DNA from 4 places in the Pseudarthrobacter equi genome. Region 4 is predicted to be linked to each of the others. Evidence: riboswitches for the same ligand, from Rfam matches in the RefSeq annotation. Region 4 holds a riboswitch; each other region holds the start of a gene.
What was found. A riboswitch is a leader RNA that binds a small molecule or an ion and turns the genes downstream of it on or off. The one in region 4 is predicted to bind S-adenosylmethionine.
Positions count from the first base shown of each region.

Region 1: it holds a riboswitch for S-adenosylmethionine, as region 4 does, so the genes downstream of both, BLT71_RS20085 (DUF1737 domain-containing protein) here and BLT71_RS08250 (bifunctional o-acetylhomoserine/o-acetylserine sulfhydrylase) in region 4, are expected to answer to the same signal.
Region 2: it holds a riboswitch for S-adenosylmethionine, as region 4 does, so the genes downstream of both, BLT71_RS02770 (LLM class flavin-dependent oxidoreductase) here and BLT71_RS08250 (bifunctional o-acetylhomoserine/o-acetylserine sulfhydrylase) in region 4, are expected to answer to the same signal.
Region 3: it holds a riboswitch for S-adenosylmethionine, as region 4 does, so the genes downstream of both, BLT71_RS13745 (aminotransferase class V-fold PLP-dependent enzyme) here and BLT71_RS08250 (bifunctional o-acetylhomoserine/o-acetylserine sulfhydrylase) in region 4, are expected to answer to the same signal.

Region 1 is NZ_LT629779.1:4,423,002-4,427,619, forward strand. Features, by position in the region: gene opgC (OpgC domain-containing protein) at 1-1,860, opposite strand, end outside; SAM riboswitch class IV at 2,100-2,214, shown strand; gene BLT71_RS20085 (DUF1737 domain-containing protein) at 2,228-2,506, shown strand; gene BLT71_RS20090 (rhodanese-like domain-containing protein) at 2,503-2,913, shown strand; gene BLT71_RS20095 (O-succinylhomoserine sulfhydrylase) at 2,914-4,122, shown strand; gene BLT71_RS20100 (glutamate--cysteine ligase 2) at 4,219-4,618, opposite strand, start outside.
Region 2 is NZ_LT629779.1:616,794-621,411, reverse strand. Features, by position in the region: gene BLT71_RS02775 (NtaA/DmoA family FMN-dependent monooxygenase) at 1-1,051, opposite strand, end outside; gene BLT71_RS02770 (LLM class flavin-dependent oxidoreductase) at 1,063-2,157, opposite strand; SAM riboswitch class IV at 2,193-2,301, opposite strand; gene BLT71_RS02765 (LLM class flavin-dependent oxidoreductase) at 2,517-3,785, shown strand; gene BLT71_RS02760 (rhodanese-like domain-containing protein) at 3,826-4,203, shown strand; gene BLT71_RS02755 (MFS transporter) at 4,297-4,618, opposite strand, start outside.
Region 3 is NZ_LT629779.1:3,044,913-3,049,530, forward strand. Features, by position in the region: gene aroA (3-phosphoshikimate 1-carboxyvinyltransferase) at 1-27, shown strand, start outside; gene rsgA (ribosome small subunit-dependent GTPase A) at 11-1,126, shown strand; gene hisN (histidinol-phosphatase) at 1,188-2,000, shown strand; SAM riboswitch class IV at 2,162-2,275, shown strand; gene BLT71_RS13745 (aminotransferase class V-fold PLP-dependent enzyme) at 2,314-3,732, shown strand; gene BLT71_RS13750 (class I SAM-dependent methyltransferase) at 3,810-4,568, shown strand; gene BLT71_RS13755 (metal-dependent transcriptional regulator) at 4,613-4,618, shown strand, end outside.
Region 4 is NZ_LT629779.1:1,834,179-1,838,796, reverse strand. Features, by position in the region: gene metX (homoserine O-acetyltransferase MetX) at 1-291, opposite strand, end outside; SAM riboswitch class IV at 304-418, opposite strand; gene BLT71_RS08250 (bifunctional o-acetylhomoserine/o-acetylserine sulfhydrylase) at 567-1,889, opposite strand; SAM riboswitch class IV at 1,933-2,048, opposite strand; gene BLT71_RS08245 (VOC family protein) at 2,211-2,849, shown strand; gene BLT71_RS08240 (CPBP family intramembrane glutamic endopeptidase) at 3,002-3,784, opposite strand; gene BLT71_RS08235 (DeoR/GlpR family DNA-binding transcription regulator) at 3,835-4,618, opposite strand, start outside.

The DNA of each region.
Region 1 (4,618 bases), 1.9 Mb from region 4:
GACGGCCTTGCCGCGGCTGAGCGCTGCGAGGATCAGCGGGCTGACCAGCAGCAGCACCACGTACAGGCCCATGACGTTGAACTGCCACGGCCCGAACTGCAGCAGGAGGACGGCAGGAAGAATCTGTGGCGGCACCGGGAACTGGAAGAGGGATTCCATCCCCGCATACAGGTCGTAGGTGCGGCCGGCGCCCTGGTGGCCGGCCCCGCCGGTCCCCTGGTCCACGAAAGTGGTGAGCGCCTCGGTCCGGAAAATGGGGAGGAGCGAAACCAGGAAGACGCCGATCAGGACCACCAGCGCCGTCAGGTACAGCTTGCCGGCGCGGCGGGACGTCAGGTCCAGCACGGTGCCGAAGTCCTCGCGCACCCGGGGGCCGTAGACCATGCCCACCACCAGCCCGGAGAACAGCACGAACAGTTCTGCGCCGCTGACGAAGCCAACTGCCTCCTGGGTCAGCAGCTGGAACAGCGATGTCATGCCCAAGTGGTTGACCACCACGAAGACGATGGCCATGCCGCGGAGCAGGTCCACCCGGGAATCCCGCTTGGAGGGGTCGGCGTAGCCCCAGGCGGTAGCGGCGTTCACCCTGCGGGGAACCTGCCACAGTGCCACCAGCAGGAGGATCAGCGCCGCGCCCACTGTCCAGGCTGCGGCGCCCGTCAGGGTGTTGGCCCGGACATAGCTGCCGCCTGTGCCTACTTCCGTGACGGGTCCGGTGACCATTGACGAATCCTTCAGCCGCGCGTGGGCAGCCTCGGCCACGGCAGAGTTGCCGGTCAGCAGCCAACTGATGCTCGCCACTCCAGTGTCCCGGGTGCTGGTCCGTTCGTCCCACACCACCAGCGCAGTCTTCTGGAACTCGGCGGACGTGGCGGCCCCCACCACCTGGTCGAACCAGCCGGCCTTGACGTCCACTTCGGAGGCGCCTCCGGAGGACGGGCTGTAGAACGCGGCGGTCTGCAGCACGAACGGCTTGCCGCGCCCGGCTGAATAGTCCCTGTAGAAGTTTTCCCCGCCGGAGGCTGTGAGCATCTCCCGCAGCTCGCCCGCCCTGGGTACCGTGTTCACCGCCGCCCCGCCGGCCGTATCGTCGTGGAAGGCGGTCAGGCCCACCCAGTCCACGGCGTCGTCGCCGGGGTAGTACGGTCCGTAGGCGCTGTCCGCCCCGTCCCAGGTTCCGTCACCGTTGGTGTCGAGCAATGCGAAACCCCCGCTGCCGGGTGCTGCCGCGTTCCGGCTCCGGGCGAAGGGATAGTCCTTGCCAAGGTACGGCTCCCACACCATCAGCGGACCGCCGTCGGACTTCTTGAACGCCGCGGACACCGCACGGAAGGCGTCCCGGTACGCGCCGGGTTGCTGGCCCCATTCCACCCAGCTGGCATTCATATCCGGGGCAAAACGGATCAGCACCTGCCCGGTGAAACCCGATGTCAGCCGCCGCACTTCCGCGGCAAAGGACGCTGCGGCAGCGTCATCAATCTGGTCGAGCGGCACAGTGGGCTTCACAGTGAACATCGCATGCGAACCCTGGAGTGACGCCTGCTCCAGGAAGCCCCGGAGGTTGTTCTGCTCCGAGGGGCGGTACGGCAGGGCGAGGTCGTGGCCGTAGGCGGCGGGAGATGCTCCAAGCCGTTCGGCGAAACCGGCAGCGGAATCTTCACCCCACTCCAGCACCGCGCCCAGCAGGGGTTTTCCCTCGTCCGGGTTAAGGTCGGCGGCGCTGGCGGCGCCTGCGGGCAGCACCACGGCACACGCTGCCAGAAGCACAACGGCAAGGAATGTCCACACCCTCGACGCGCCCGCGCGGAACGATTGGACCGAAGGTTTGGTGCGTCGTCGCGCGGATGTACGCATGCTCATGGAACCCCCCGGTGCCGAAGACCTGATGGGGCAGCGGCCCCACCTGTACTTTATCGGTCGAAGCCCGCCGGGAATGCATGCAGGAAGCAGCGTAAAACCCGCCCACCTGCGGCAATGCCGCCGTCGGGCGCTGCCCGGAAAGCGCCCGGCACGCCTGTGACCCTGTGTTTCCGGTTCAGTTACGGAAGATGACGACGGCGGCGGTGCGGCTCCCGGCGGCAGGTGTTACGTTTTTGGGGAGTAATGAGTACCGGCGCCAAGCCCTGACTGGCCGGTCGGCAACCCTCCTTCCACGGCGGGGTGCCTCAGGTGAATACTCGGCATATCGACCGATTCGAGCTGCAAGCGTGAGAGAAGGAGATCCGTCATGTCTGACGCACCTGTCCCTGAAGAGAAATTGTCCTACCGCCTGATCAGCGGCCCGGACGACCGCGCCTTTTGCGAGCGGATCTCGGCTGCCCTGGCGGAAGGGTACGTGCTGCACGGCAGCCCGGCAGTGACCTTCAACGGCAGCAGCGTCATCGTGGCCCAGGCCGTGGTGCTCCCGGCAGCCATCGCCTCCGCGGACGCCGCCGTCGCCACCGCTGTGGACCACCTGGAATCCGCCACTGAAGAACCCGAATTCGACGGCGAGGGCCACGCATGAGCTACGCAGGAGACCTGACACCCCAGGAGGCCTGGGCCAAACTGGAGCAGGGCGCCATCCTGGTGGATGTCCGCACTGAGGGCGAATGGGCGCACATTGGCATCCCGGACACCAAGGCCACGGACAACGATCCTCTGTTCATCCAGTGGACGTTTCCGGGCGGCATTCCCAACCCGGAATTCATAACCGACCTTGAGCAGCAGGGCCCGGAGAACCGCGGCACCGAGCTGCTGTTCCTGTGCCGCTCCGGGCAGCGCTCCATTGCGGCGGCTACGGCGGCAACCCGGGCGGGCTTCATCTCCTACAACGTCCTGGAAGGCTTCGAAGGCGAACCGGACCGTTACGGCGAACGCACCGTCAACGGCTGGAAGAACCGCGGCCTGCCCACCAACCTCGGAAAGAACTAAGTGACCTTCAACGAAGATGCCGCCGGCTGGAGCCCTGACACCCAGGCCGTCCGCGGGGGGCTGGACCGCACCAACTTCCAGGAAACGTCCGAGGCGATTTTCCTCAACTCCGGGTTCGTGTACGAGTCCGCCGCCGCTGCCGAACGCGCCTTCACCGGCGAAGACGAACGCTTCGTCTACTCCCGCTACGGCAACCCCTCGGTGGCCACGTTCCAGGAACGCCTCCGCCTGCTGGAGGGCACCGAGGCATGCTTTGCGACGGCGTCCGGCATGTCCGCCGTCTTCACGGCCCTCGGCGCGCTGCTGGCTGCCGGGGACCGGGTGGTGGCTGCCCGCTCGCTGTTCGGCTCCTGCTTCGTGATCCTCAACGAAATCCTGCCGCGGTGGGGCGTGGAGACCGTGTTCGTCGACGGCCCTGACCTGGACCAGTGGCGGTCCGCCCTGTCCGAGCCCACCACCGCTGTCTTCTTCGAGTCTCCTTCCAATCCCATGCAGGAAATCGTGGACATCGCGGCGGTCAGCGAACTTGCGCACGCGGCGGGTGCCACGGTGGTGGTGGACAACGTCTTCGCCACTCCGCTGCTGCAGCGCTGCGGCCAGCTGGGGGCGGACGTGATTGTGTACTCCGGCACCAAACACATCGATGGCCAGGGCCGGGTGCTGGGCGGGGCCATCCTGGGTACCAAGGAATTCATTGACGGTCCCGTGAAGCAACTGATGCGCCATACCGGGCCCGCCCTGTCCGCGTTCAACGCCTGGGTGCTCGCCAAGGGCCTGGAGACCATGGGACTGCGCGTCAGCCACTCCTCGGCCACGGCGCTGCGGCTCGCGGAATGGTTGGAGCAGCAGCCCGCCGTCAGCTGGGTGAAGTACCCGCTCCTGAAGTCCCACCCGCAGTACGGGCTCGCGGCCAAGCAGATGAAGGCCGGCGGCACGGTGCTGACGCTCGAACTGGCACCGTCCGGCGGCCGCACGGGCAAGGAGGCCGCGTTCGCACTGCTGGACGCGCTGCGGGTCATCGACATCTCCAACAACCTGGGCGACTCCAAGTCCCTCATCACCCACCCGGCCACCACCACGCACCGGGCCATGGGCCCGGAGGGCAGGGCCGCGATCGGCCTGACCGACGGCGTGGTGCGCCTGTCCGTTGGGCTGGAGGACGCCGAAGACCTCATCGGAGACCTGGAACAGGCCCTCAAGCAGATCTAGGGTGCTCCCGCTGCGGCGGCGCTGATCCGGACACGGACGGCGTCGCCGGCGGCGGGCCCTGCCTGGTTGTGACGGCGACCCGCCCGGCAGTGCGGTCTAGGACTGCCGCACCCGCAGCAGTTCGGGAACGGTGTCCACTTCCGAAGGATCCAGGGCGTCGCGCATGGTCACCCTGACCGCGTGCTTCACCACTGCGCCGAAGCCGAAGTCCTCGGGCTGGCCGGCCAGTGCCTTTTCCCGCACCTGGCGCTGCTCAGCCGAGCCCGTGCCGCGGGCAATGATGTCCTCCACGCTTTGCCGGGCGAGTGTCAGCTCACCCTGTTCGTCCAGCACCGGGGCGAGGTAATCCACCAGCGACCGGACCACATCGGCGGCGCGTGCCGGACGGAAGTTGCCAAAGTCCAGCAGCTCGCCCGTGAGCCCGGAGTTGCTGGCCTGCCATGATGCCATCCGCAGCAGGACCGTGGGGACCGGAGCCGGGTCCACGCCGTCGCGC
Region 2 (4,618 bases), 1.2 Mb from region 4:
TGGCGCTTGCGCCGTGGAAGGCGTTGCCGCGGGTGGGGTTGGTGACGTCCACGACGGGGTCCGTTTCGGGAAGCGGACCGTCGGGGTCGTAATCGGTGAGGGTCCGGCCCCAGAACTGTTCCAGATACGCGATGGACGTCTCGGGGCCCACCTGCTGTTCGCGGACCCATTGGTGCTTCTCCTCCGCCTCGGCCTCGGTGGCGCCAAGGATGAACTCCTGGCCGGGGAAGATCTTCACGTCGTCGGCGGGTCGGCCAGCCTTGAGGGTGCGCGCCACGATGTCCTCGCGGAACCTTTTGGCGTCCTCGAGCTCGGCGTGCCGGGAGAAGATCACGTCGGCGTTCCGGACGGCGAAGTCCCGCCCGTCCGCCGAGTCGCCGGCCTGGAAGAGCACCGGATGGTGCTGTGAGGAGCGCGGCAGGCGGCCGGTGATGTCGACGTCGAAACTTGCGTCCGTGCGCCGGACGGGTGTGATGCTGCCTTCTTCTAGCCAGCGCCCGGCATCCCGGGACCCGGCGATTGCGCCGTCGGCCCAGGAATCCCAGATCGCTTTGGCTGTCTGGACGAAGGCCTCGGCCCGGATGTAGCGGTCCTCGTGCTTGAGGAACCCGCCGCGCCGGAAGTTGGCACCGGTCCAGGCGTTGTCCGTGGTGACGATGTTCCAGGCCGCCCGCCCGCCGGAGAGCAGGTCCAGGCTGGCCAGGCGGTGCGCCAGGTCTGCGGGATCGTTGTAGGTGGTGTTCTGGGTGGCCACCAGGCCGATGTTGGTGGTGACGGCGGCCAGGGCCGCGAGGGCTGTCTGGGCATCGGGGCGGCCGGCGACGTCGAGGTCGTGGATGCGGCCCAGGTGCTCGCGCAGGCGCAGTCCCTCGCCGAGGAAGAACGCGGAGAAGAGGCCGCGCTCCGCCGTCTGGGCCACCCGGCGGAAGGATTCGAAGTCCGTTTGGGACCCGCTCTCCGGAGTCTTCCAGACGGTGGTGTGGTTGACGCCCTGGAAGAAGACGCCGAACTGGATCTGGCCGTTGCCGGCGGGGCGGTGGTGGGTGCTCATGATGCTCTCTTTCAGGCCGCGGCGTAGCGGTTGGCGGGGCGGGGAAGGCCGAAGGTTTCGCGGAGGGTGGTTCCGGTGCGCGGTGCGGCCACACCGGCACGGCGCAGTTCCGGCAGCACCTGGGCGGCCAGTTCGGGCAGGTCAACGTCCAGGACGGCGGGGTGGAGCCGGACGCCGTCGGCTGCCCGGAACAGCTCGACCAGCAGCTCGACGAGCCCTGCCGCACTGCCGACGTACCTGGCGCCGCCCTGCCAGGGTTCGTACGCATCAAGCTCCGCGAGGCGCTCCGCCGCGGCCTGGCCACGGGAGTCGAGGACGACGTCGAGCTCCACCAGGGTGCGCGGGGTTCCGGCCGCTGCTGCCGCAGTCGCCGCGGCCGCCAGTCCGTCAACGGAACCGGCGGCGGCGAGCGCCACATCCGCTTCGACGGCGGGGATCAGGTCCGCCGGTGCGAAGACCACCAGCTGGCCCTGCAGCGGGCGGGGAATGATGGACGGGCCCTTCACGGAGAATCTGTCACCGTCAAAGTCGGCGTAGTGGAGCTTATCCCGGTCCAGGTAACGGCCGGTGGCTGCGTCCCGGATGACAGCGCCGTCCTCCCAGGAATCCCAGAGCCGGCGGCCGGCCTCCACCACGTCCGCTGCCTCGGCCAGGACATCGGCTTCGGCGAGTGCCTCGCGGCCCACGGACTGTGCCTCGGCGGGTTCGTTGGCGGCGCTGACCAGCCAGCCGGCCCGGCCGTGGGAGGAGTAGTCCAGGCTGGCCAACTGCGTGGCCACATGGAACGGCTCGGTAAACAGCGTTCCCGCTTCGGGAACCAGGCCGAGGGAGCGGGTCAGCGGAGCCGCGAAGGCCGCGCGCTGCACGGCGTCGATCCGGCCCGCGATGCCGGTGCTGCCGGCATCCAGTACGCGGGAATCGCGGAAGGTGGCCAGGTGGAAGCCTGCGATGTCCGCGGCCTGCACGGTTTCCCGTATCCGGCCGCCGCCCAGCAGGGCGCCGGGAAGGTGGGCGGCGCGGCGCCACGCAGCCGGGTGGGCGCCGTCGCCATCGAGCTCGAGCGCCACTATTTTGGAGCGCAGTTCAGGTACAGGTGTTGAAGCCATGGTTTCCTTCTTCAGGGCCGCAGGGCGGCCGGGACGACATTCACTTGCCGCGGGGCGGCCAGGTCTGTTTCCGGAGCACCCCGCCACAAAATGCCTGAGGGTTGCCGCAGCACCAGCCGGTCCTTGGCGTGCTGACTCTTGACCTATGGCTTGAATGTAGGAGCCGGTCCAATGCGTTGACAAACGCGGTTGTCGCGCGGCGTCAACGCAGGAAATCCCGCGTCAAACAGCGGTTTTTGGCGTCATCTGGGCTCTTCGGCCCACACCCGGAAGCGGGCTCCGTGACGGCCTGTTTCCCCGGGTTTAGCCCGGTGACAGGGCCGCTTGGGACCGGGTGGGCAGGCTCGTAGGGTCATGCCATGCCTACCGCTTCCGCTGTCCCCCTGTCAGTACTCGATCTCAGTCCAGTCCCTGCCGGGCAGTCGGCCGGTAACGCGCTGCGCAACAGCATTGACCTTGCTGTAGCGGCCGAGGGCCTTGGCTACCACCGCTTCTGGCTGGCCGAGCACCACCTGAACCCCGGCGTCGCCGGTTCCGCCCCGCACGTGCTCTCCGCCCTGGTTGCCGCGGCTACCCGGACCATCCGCGTGGGCACGGCCGCCACCATCCTGGGTAACTACCGGCCTCTGCAGGTGGCGGAGAATCTCGGCACGCTCGCGGCCGTGTACCCGGACCGGCTGGACCTGGGGTTCGGACGGTCAGGACAGCCCAGCACGCCGGCCGCGGATTCGACGGGTGCAGGACGGACGACGGCGGAGCCCGCCTCCGCCGTTTACGGCTCCGGCGCGGGTGCGGGCGGTGCTGGTGCTGGTGCGGACGGCACCGCGCTTCATGCGGGCTCAGCCGGCGCGGGCGCTCCGGCGCAACCGGACGAGGGAGCCCGGGTGGTGGACGGGCTCCTGGTCCCGGCGGCCCGGCGGCTCTTCAATTCCGTCCTCCCGCGGAAGTTCCGCCTCCAGGCCGAACTCCTGGGCCGCGAACCCGGCGACGCGGACAACTTCGAAAGCGACGTCCAGGACGTGATCGGGTTCTTCACCGGCGGCTTCCGGACCCGGCACGGCGAGGAAATCACTGTCACTCCGGCGCGGGGCACCACGCCCCAGTTCTGGATCCATGGTTCAACGGCCGGTCCCAGCGCCCGCCTGGCCGGGAAGCTCGGCCTGCCGTTCGGGGCGAACTACCACGTCTCCCCCGCCACCGTGCTGGATTCGGTGGCCGAGTACCGGGCCCATTTCAAGCCGTCGGCCGCGCTGGCGGAGCCATACGTCACCGTCTCCGCGGACGTCCTGGTGGCCGATGACGGGCAGACCGCCCGCACCCTTGGTGCCGGTTATGCCGCCTGGGTGCACAGCATCCGCACCGGCCACGGCGCCATCCCCTACCCCGCACCCAGTGACGGCGGCCGCCTGGATGCGCAGGCAGCCGCACCCGAAACCGGGGCTCCGGACCTCATCCGGGACCGGGTGGAAACGCGGTTCGTGGGCGGCGCGGCGCAGGTGGCGGACCAATTACGCGACCTGCAGCACGCCACGGGCGCCCAGGAACTGTTGATCACCACCATCGCCCACAACCACCGGCACCGCGTGCGCTCCTACGAACTGCTGGCTGCCGAGTGGGGCCTGGCCTGAAGTTTGTCCCATCACCATCCACACACGAGAAGGAAAAGTCATGACCACTGAAACCGAAACAGACACCCAGCTCGTCACGGCCGCAGAAGCCGCCCAACTGATTGCCGGCGGTGCATTGCTGGTTGACGTCCGCAGCGACGCCGGACGCAACAGCACCGGGGCAGTCCCGGGAGCACTGGTGGTGGACCGCGGGCGCGTGGAGGAGGATTTCGGCCCCGGTTCGGACAAACGCCTGGCGCAGGTTGAGGGCACGGACCAGAAGATCGTGGTGTTCTGCGGCTCCGTGAACGGCTCCGGCCCGGTTGCACGGAAACTTGAGCTGCTCGGTTACGCCAACGCGGTGCACGTTGACGGCGGTTTCCCCGCCCTGCGCGACGCCGGTGTACCGACCACCGGGCCCGTCGACACCGCTAGCTAGGCGTCCGCCGATTCCCTGGGCCGGGGAACCTGGCCCGGCACCGATCCCGGCACCGACAGGCGCCACCCGCCAAAGAACCTAGTCACTAGAAACTCAGTCGATAGGAACTGAGTCGACGGGAACTGAGCCGCGGGACACCGACGTGGCAGGCAGCGGTGCGCCGGGCACTGCGGCGCGGGCCGTCGTCGTACTTTCCTTTCCGGAGCGTGCGACGGCGGCCCTCGCCTTGCGTGCCGCCACAGCGATCCGCCCGGCGTCCGCCCCTCCGGCCAGCAGTGCGGCGGCCAGCAAGGCGCAACACAGCAGGATTCCCTGGTGGAAGGCCTCCCGGGCATTGCCACCGGAGGCACCCTCGCCTAGGAACATGCCAGCGGCCGCGGCGGAGCAGAGTGCGGCGGAGAAGCGCTGGCTGAGT
Region 3 (4,618 bases), 1.2 Mb from region 4:
GGTTCCGCCGGTGCCGCGGAGGACTGACTCCTGGGACGAATCCGACGTCCGGATCCGGCCCAACAAGAAGGGCACCCGGCCGCGCACGAAGGACCGCCCCAGCCACGACGACGCCGTAACAGGCCGCATCATTACGGTCGACCGCGGACGCTACACCGCCGTCGTTGACGAAGACTCCGGCGATGAGCGGACAGTCATTGCCGCGCGGGCGCGGGAGCTGCGCCGGAACCCGGTGGTAGCCGGCGATTTCGTCTCCCTCGTCGGTGACGTGTCCGGGGACCCCAACACCCTGGCGCGGCTCGTCAAAATCCAGGACCGCACCACCCTCCTGCGCCGCAGTGCAGACGACACTGACCCCATTGAACGTGCCGTCGTGGCCAACGCCGACCAGCTGGTGGTGGTGGTGGCAGCAGCAAACCCCGAACCCCGCACAGGATTCATCGACCGCGCCCTCGTGGCAGCGTACGACGCCGGCATTGAGCCGATCCTGCTGGTCACCAAGGCGGACGTGAAGGATCCCGGCGAGTTCCTGGCCAACTACACGCACCTTGATTTCCCGGTCATCATCAGCCGGACCGCCGACCTGGAGGCGTCAGGCATCGACGCCCGCTCCGATGACGGGTTGTCGGCCCGGCTGGACAGTGACGCCGTTGCCGGGCTCAGGGCACACCTGGGCGGCAAGGTCACCGTAATGCTGGGGCACTCCGGCGTCGGTAAATCAACCATGGTGAACGCCCTGACCGGCGCTGAACGGGCCACCGGCGGCGTGAACGCGGTAACGGGACGGGGACGGCACACGTCGTCGTCGGCCCTTGCCCTGCGCCTGGCCGACGCCCCTCCCGGCAGCTGGATCATCGACACCCCAGGCATCCGGTCATTTGGCCTTGCCCATGTGGATCCGGACCGGATCCTGAGGTCGTTCCCGGATCTTTCGCCGGGCACTGATGATTGCGAACGCGGCTGCAAGCACACCGCCACTGCCGTCAACTGCGGGCTCGACGCCTGGGTGGCCGGCGGACACGCAGGACCCACCGGCGAAGCACGCCTGGCTTCGCTCCGCCGGCTCCTGGGCGCGGATCCCAGGATGGAAGCCCAGGAGGCCAAGGAGCTCGGCACCATCAGCTGACAGCGCCAACCGGCACGGCCGACCTCCCGGCAGAACCGGCGCCAGACGGTAGTTTGGAACCATGATCCAACCCGCTTCGACCTATAACGACGACCTGCGGCTGGCCCATGTCCTGGCCGATTCCGTGGATGACCAGACCATGAGCCGCTTCAAGGCGCAGGACCTCCACGTGGAGACCAAGCCAGACCTGACGCCTGTCACCGATGCGGACAAGGCCGCCGAGGAAGCCATCCGCGGCCAGCTCTCACGCTCCCGGCCACGCGACGCCGTGCTGGGTGAAGAGTTCGGCAGCACCGGCCACGGCTCCCGGCGGTGGATCATCGATCCCATCGACGGCACCAAGAACTTCGTCCGCGGTGTTCCCGTCTGGGCCACGCTCATCGCCCTGGTTGATGAGGGCGAGCCGGTAGTGGGCGTCGTCAGCGCACCCGCCCTGGGAAAGCGGTGGTGGGCCGCCAAAGGCATGGGGGCCTACATGGGCCGTTCCCTTGCGTCGGCCACCCGGCTCCGGGTCTCGGACGTTTCTACCCTGTCCGACGCTTCGCTGTCCTATTCCAGCCTGGGTGGCTGGAAGGAACGCGGCAACCTTGACGACTTCCTGGGCCTGACTGAGGACGTCTGGCGCACGCGCGCCTACGGCGATTTCTGGTCCTACTGCATGGTGGCCGAAGGGTCCGTGGACATCGCCTGCGAGCCCGAACTGAACCTCTATGACATGGCCGCCCTCGTGCCCATCGTGGTGGAGGCCGGCGGCCGTTTCACCTCCCTCGAAGGCGAGGACGGCCCATTCGGCGGGAACGCCCTGGCCACCAATTCCATCCTGCACACCGAAGTGCTGCACCGGCTGAACCCCGGCCTGGACGACCTGCTGTAGGCCGGCCTCCTCCCGAACAATCGACCGCGGGCGCCTCCGAAAGGTGGCGCCCGCCGTCGTAATCTTCGAAGAAAGTCCCGTTTCCGGGCCGCACGTAACAAAACCCTTAACAATCCTCCCGGCTTCAGACGGGGCCGCCGGATGTTCTAAGGTTTTATCCAGGTCACGAGTGCCAGCGCTAAACCCCGGTTTGCTGGCCGGCAACCCTCCATTCGCGGTGGGGTGCCCCGGGTGACGACCAGGCCGGTCCGGAGCGGATGCGGCAAGCGCGGATTCCAGCACTGCCGGAGTCCTGTCCTGAAGTGAGGTCTCCATGACTACTGCCGTCGACTCCCCCATTACCGCCATCGCGGCCGAAAACGTCCCTGACGAACGCCTGGCCGCCGCCGGACGTCCGCTTTCAGCGGTTACCGGCGCTGAAATCCTGGCCCCGTTGATCTCAGGTGGCCACGTCCGCTACGCCAACCTCGACTACGGGGCGTCCGCCCCGGCCCTGACCGTGGTGTCGGCCTACCTCAACGAGATCCTGCCGTTCTACGCCAGCGTCCACCGCGGCGCCGGCTACGCTTCGCAGATCAGCACGTCCGTTTACGAGAACGCGCGCAACATCGTCCGCGAGTTCGTCGGCGGACGCCCCGACGATTCCGTCATCTTCACCAGGAACACCACCGATTCCCTTAACCTCCTGGCAGGTTGCCTGCCCACCACGGACGGGCGCCCCGCAGGGGATGTCCTCTACCTGGACATCGAACACCATGCCAACCTGCTGCCGTGGCAGGGTGTCCCCCACCGGAGCATCGTTGCGGCCGACACGATCGCCGGGACCATCGATTCGGTGCGCGCCGAGCTTGAGCAGGGCGGCGTCAGCCTGCTGGCCGTCACCGGCGCCTCCAACGTCACCGGCGAAATCCTTCCCATCCGTGAGCTCGCCGCCCTCGCCCACCGGTACGGTGCCCGCATCGTGGTGGACGCGGCCCAGCTGGCGCCGCACCGCCGCGTCGACATCAGCGCCGACGACGTCGACTACCTTGCCTTCTCCGGGCACAAGCTCTACGCACCCTTTGGCGCCGGCGTCCTGGTGGGCCGCCCGGACTGGCTCGACGCTGGTACCCCGCACCTTGCCGGCGGCGGCGCCGTCAAGGAAGCAAGGCTCGACGGCGTCAGCTGGGCCACTGGCCCGGCCCGCCATGAGGGCGGCTCCCCGAACGTGCTGGGCGCCGCTACCCTGGCGCGGGCAACACAGGTTATCGCGGGCCTGGACCAGGACCGCTGGCACGCCCACGAGTCGGCCATCCGTTCCTACCTGGTGGAAGGCCTGCAGGCGATCGACGGCGTCACGGTGCACCAGATCTTCAAGGACACCGATCCTGACAAAGACACCATCGGGGTAGTGAACTTCTCGGTGGCGGGTTACGACGCCGGCCTGGTAGCCGCGTACCTGTCCGCCGAGCACGGTGTGGGACTCCGTGATGGCCGTTTCTGCGCCCACCCGCTGCTGAAGCGCCTCGGCCTGCCATCGGGATCGCTGCGGGCAAGCTTCGGAGTCGGCTCCCGGCTCGAAGATGCCCAGCGGCTCCTCGCAGGCATTGAAAAGCTCCGCCGGGACGGGCTCGGCTGGGACTACGTAGTGGATGCCGGACGATGGGTGCCGGCCAACGACACCAGGACCTACCCCCACTGGGCACCGAACACCCCGGGAACTGCCGGCGCAGCTCCCTGCCTCGACGACTGACGGCCAGAAGCCCGCACCCGGGTGCATGCGGTAAATTCGGACGGTACCCGCAGGGAATCAGCTGAAGGAGGCCGTACGTGGTTCGGGGTGGGCCCAAACTCGATCACGGGCGGCGCCGTGAGCTCGGCCAGAGCTTCCAGGACGGCGGCAAGCACTATGACAGGGTCCGTCCGGGGTACCCGGCGGAATCCGCGCAGTGGCTGGTGCCCGCGGGCGCCCATGATGCGCTCGACGTCGGTGCCGGGACGGGAAAATTTACCGACCTGCTGCTGGCGCTGGGATTGTCCGTAACCGCCGTCGACCCGTCCGCGGACATGCTCGCGCAACTGTCCGGCCAATACCCGGCCGTTGCAGCCCTGCGCGGCACTGCCGAGGCCACCGGGCTCGAGGACTCAAGTTTCGACGTCGTCAGCGTTGCCCAGGCCTGGCACTGGTGCGACGCCCTCGCGGCCAGCACGGAACTGGCCAGGGTCCTCCGCCCGCAGGGAACGCTGGGACTGGTGTGGAACCAGCTGGACACCTCAGTGCCGTGGGTGCACCGGCTTTCCCGCATCATGCATGCCGGGGACGTCTACAAGCCCGGACAGCGGCCGCTGGTAGGCCCCGAATTCGAGGGCCTCGAAGGTCACGTGACCCGTTGGCAGGATCCTGTCACGCCGGCCGACCTGATGGAACTGACCAAATCCCGGAGCTATTACCTGCGGGCCAATGAACAGACCCGTGCCAAGGTCCTGGCCAACCTCACCTGGTACCTCCACGAACATCTGGGGCACGCCGAGGGTGAAGAACTCAGCCTGCCGTACCTGACGTTGTCCTGGCGCGCCGTCCGCGCGTGACACGCGGATCCCGGCCGCGTCCCGCCAACGGGTAGGCTTGAACTGTGAAG
Region 4 (4,618 bases):
GTTGATGGAGACCACGAAGAAGCGGTCAGTGTCCACGGGGGCGCCGGGCCCGGCCAGGTGTTCCCACCAGCCTTCCTCGTCGGTGTCCCCGCGGGTCACATGCGTGCTGCCGGTCAGGGCGTGCTCCACCAGGATGGCGTTGCTGCCATCGGCGTTCAGGGTCCCCCACGTTTCGTACGCCAGGGTGACGTCCGGCAGGAATCCACCGCCCTCGAGCTGCAGGCCACCGATGGAGGCATAGCGGACAATTCCGTGTTCGGGTGCGGTTGTACGGGCGACGGTAACCGTCATGGCAAGACCTCTTCTACGCGCTTGCCCGCCGTCGTTTACCGGCAGGCCAGGTCTTCACCCGGGGCACCCCGCCGCGGAAGGAGGGTTGCCGGCCAGCAAGCCGGGGCTGTCACTGGCACTCATGACCTGGTTCGAGTGTACGAAACACCCCCCGCTGATGGCCAAGCATGTGACTGGTTGTGACTTGGCGGTCCGCGCTGCCTTTCCCGGACGGCTGACCGGCGGAAAGGGAGGCCGGCCGCCTGGCCGGCCTCCCGCCGTCGTACGTCTTTGGCTTAGCCGGCCGCGCCCTTGGCGGCCCGGAAGCCCGCCTCAAGGTCTGCCAGGATGTCATCGATGTGCTCGATGCCCACCGACAGCCGCACCAGGCCGGGGGTCACGCCCGCTACCGCCTGCTGTTCCGGCGTCAGCTGGCTGTGGGTGGTGGAGGCAGGGTGGATCACCAGGGACCGGACGTCGCCGATGTTGGCGACGTGCGAGTGCAGTTCCAGGGCGTCGACGAACCGCTGCCCCGCTTCGGCTCCCCCGGCAAGGTTGAAGGCGACGACGGCGCCCGTCCCCTTGGGCCCGTACTTGCGGCCGCGCTCGTACCAGGGGCTGGACGGCAGGCCTGCGTAGGCGACGGATTCGACGTCGTCCCGGCGTTCCAGCCAGCGGGCCACCTCGGTGGCGTTGGCCACGTGGCGTTCCACGCGCAGGCTCAGCGTCTCCAGGCCCTGGGCGATCAGGAAGGCGTTGAACGGCGAGACGGCCGAGCCGAGGTCCCGCAGGAGCTGGACGCGCGCCTTGAGGATGTAGGACAGGTTTGCGCCGAGGAGGCCGTTTTCCCCGAGGTCCCTGCCGTAGACCAGGCCGTTGTAGGTGGGGTCCGGGGTGTTGAAGCCCGGGAACCGTTCCGGGTCCTTGCTGAAATCGAACTTGCCTGAGTCGACGATGACGCCGGCGATCGCCGCTCCGTGCCCGCCGAGGTACTTGGTGGCCGAGTGGACCACGATGTCGGCGCCCCATTCCAGGGGACGGATCAGGTACGGCGTGGAGAGGGTGTTGTCCACGATGAGGGGCACGCCGGCCTGGTGCGCCACCCCGGAGATGCCTTCGATGTCCAGGACGTCCTGGCGCGGGTTGGAGACCACCTCGCCGAAGAACAGCTTGGTGTTGGGCTGCACGGCGTCCCGCCACTGGTCCAGGTTGTCCGGGTCAGCCACGAACGTCACGGTGATGCCGAACTTCTTCAGCGTGTGGGCGAACAGGTTGTAGGTTCCGCCGTACAGGCTGGGGCTGGCCACGATGTGGTCGCCCGCCTCTGCGATGTTCAGGATGGCGAAGGTCTCCGCGGCCTGGCCGGAGCTGAGCAGCAGGGCGCCGAGTCCCCCTTCGAGGCTGGCGATGCGCTGCTCCACGGCCTCCTGGGTGGGGTTGCCGATGCGGGTGTAGATGGGGGCCAGTTCCGCCAGGGCGAACCGGTTGGCCGCGCTTTCGGCGCTGGGGAACACAAACGAGGTGGTCTGGTAGATGGGCAGGGCCCGGGCGCCGGTGGCGCCATCGGGCTCCTGGCCGGCGTGGATCTGGCGGGTTTCGAAGGACCAACCGTTGGACATTCAAGGCTCCTTTGACATGGGCCCGGCATGCTGTGAGCACCGCGGGCCGCGCTTGCCGCCCGGCCGTTGCCGGACAACCAGGTCCTCACCCGGGGCACCCCACCGCGGATGGAGGGTTGCCGGCCAGCGAGCCGGGGCTTGGCGCTGGCACTCATGACCTGCGCCCAGTGTAGGAACACCTTGGCGGCGGCGGACAGGATTGTGACGAACATGGTCTCCGCGGCTGCCGGCAGGGCGGAAAACTGATCCCCAAGAAAATGGAAATTTCGAGTAAGGCAACCCTAAGCTGAGAGCCCGATCACAAAGTGCCAAGATGTTGGCATGCGCATGGATCACGTCTCTTACGCCTGTGAACACGATGGCCTCGCGGCCACTACCGAACGAATTGCATCTGCCCTCGGCGTTGAGGCAGTGAAAGGCGGGGTACATCCCCGGTTCGGAACCCGGAATATGATCATCCCGCTCGCGGGCCACAAGTACCTCGAAGTGGTGGAGGTCCTTGACCACCCCGCCTCGGACAAGGCTCCCTTTGGACAGGCCGTACGGGCCCGTTCCGCGGCGGGCGGCGGCTGGATGGGCTGGTGCGTCGAAGTGGACGACCTCGCCCCGTTCGAGGAGCGCCTGGGCCGCGCGGCCGTCAACGGCAACCGCAAGTTCCCGGACGGCCGGGAACTGGTGTGGAAGCAGATCGGCATCCTGGGACTCATCGCCGACCCCCAGGTCCCGTACATGCTCAAGTGGCAAGGCGACCCGTCGCTGCACCCGTCCAACGCCTATGACAGCAGCCTCAAGATGAGCTGCCTGACCATCGCCGGCTCCGCTTCGCGGGTCACCGAATGGCTGGGCGAGCCGGTGGAGAAGCCGCTGGAGGACGTGGCTGTCGAATGGGTGGCCCCGCACGGCACCCCCGGCATCCTGTCCGTCACGTTCGAAACCGCCAATGGAGCCGTCACCCTCTGACCCTCCACCTGTGGTCCGGTTGCACACCGGACCACAGACGCGGACGCCTGTCCGCACCAGCTTCGGCCGCTATCAGCTTGTGACAACGGCGTCACCTGCTGATAGCGGCCGAATCCGTTTCCCGGCGAATCCACTCCCCCGGCGAGACCTGCCTACCCCAGGCCGACGGCCTTGCCGAACAGGCTGAAGCCCACGAACGCCACGATGTCCAGCAGCGCGTGCGCGATGACCAGCGGCATGACGCGTTTGGTCCGGGTGTAGATCCAGGCGAAGACAATGCCCATTACCACGTTCCCGATGAAGGGACCGAAGCCCTGGTACAGGTGGTAGCTGCCGCGCAGCACCGAACTGACGGCAATCGACAGCGGCACGCTCCACCCGAACTTGCCGAAGCGGTCCATCAGGTAGCCCACCACGATCACTTCCTCCACGATCCCGTGCCGGATAGCGGAGAGGATCAGCACCGGCACGGTCCACCAGTAGGCGTCCAGGGCGCTGGGGATGATGGCGGTGGTGATTCCAAGGGCACGTCCGGCAGCGTAGAGTCCCAGCGACGGGATGCCGATGAGTGCGGCCAGGCCCACCCCCTGGAGCAGGTCCTTGCCCGGACGGGCGAAGGTGAAGCCCAGTTTCGTGAAGGCTGATCCGGACCCCGCTCCAAGGTCCCCGGAGGCCGCCTGCCTGGAGCCCGCCAGGAAGTACAGCACCAGCAGGACCGGGACGAGGGCGAAGAAGATATCCAGGAGCTGATAGGTCAGGTCAAAGTATTCGCGGGTGCTCTGGGACCGGTTGAGCGTCGAGGTTCCCTCGGCCAGCGGTGCCCGGGTCATCTTGTCCAGGAGCTGCACTACCGAGTACACGGCGGACTGGCCGAGGGACAGGCCCAGGACAATCCAGACTTCGAACGCCAGGCGGCGGCGGGAGGGAACCAGCATGTACCCATCTTGCCCGCAGTTTCTGGACCGCGGCTGATGGCCCCGCCGTGTCAGGGCACGGGGGCGACGATGACCTCGGTGCCCTTGGCCTCGAAGGCGGCCTTGTCCCGCGGCGAGATGCCGGCGTCCGTGATCAGGCGGGTGAAGTCATAGCCGTCCATGGTGGCGAAAGCACGCACCCCCACCTTGGAGGAATCGGCAATGACATAGGACACCCGGGCGCGGCTGGCCAGGAGCGCGTTCACCGAGGCTTCCCCCTCCCCCGTGTTGGTGGGGCCCACCTCGGGGTCGATGCCGTTCACGCCGATGAAGGCGATGTCCAGGACCACCTTCTGCATGATGATGTCCGTGTACGGGCCCACCAGCTCGTAGGACCGAGGGTTGAGGATGCCGCCTGTCACCATCACCTTGATATTGGGCCGTACCGCCAGTTGCCCGGCGATGTTGATGGCGTTGGTGACAACGGTCAGCGTTGACTGGTTGGACGGAGCGTTCAGGTCTTCGCGGGTGGCCAGGATCTGGGCCAGTGCCGTGCTGGTGGTGCCGCCGCACAGGCCGATGACGGCGCCGGGTCGGATCAGGGCAGACGCGGCCCGGGCAATCTGCTCCTTCGCCTCGGCATGGTCGTCCCGGTTGTAGCGGCCGGGCAGGTCGTAGGCGAGGGCGCCGGTGGTGGCGCCGCCGCGGGTGCGGGTCAGCAGCCGCCGCTTGGCAAGGCTGTCCAGGTCGCGGCGTGCAGTGGCGGGCGAAACCCCGAGGGTGTTGACGATCTCATCCACTTCCACCTGGCCGGTCCTGGCAAGCAAGTCGAGGATGGCGGTCAGGCGGTCAGTG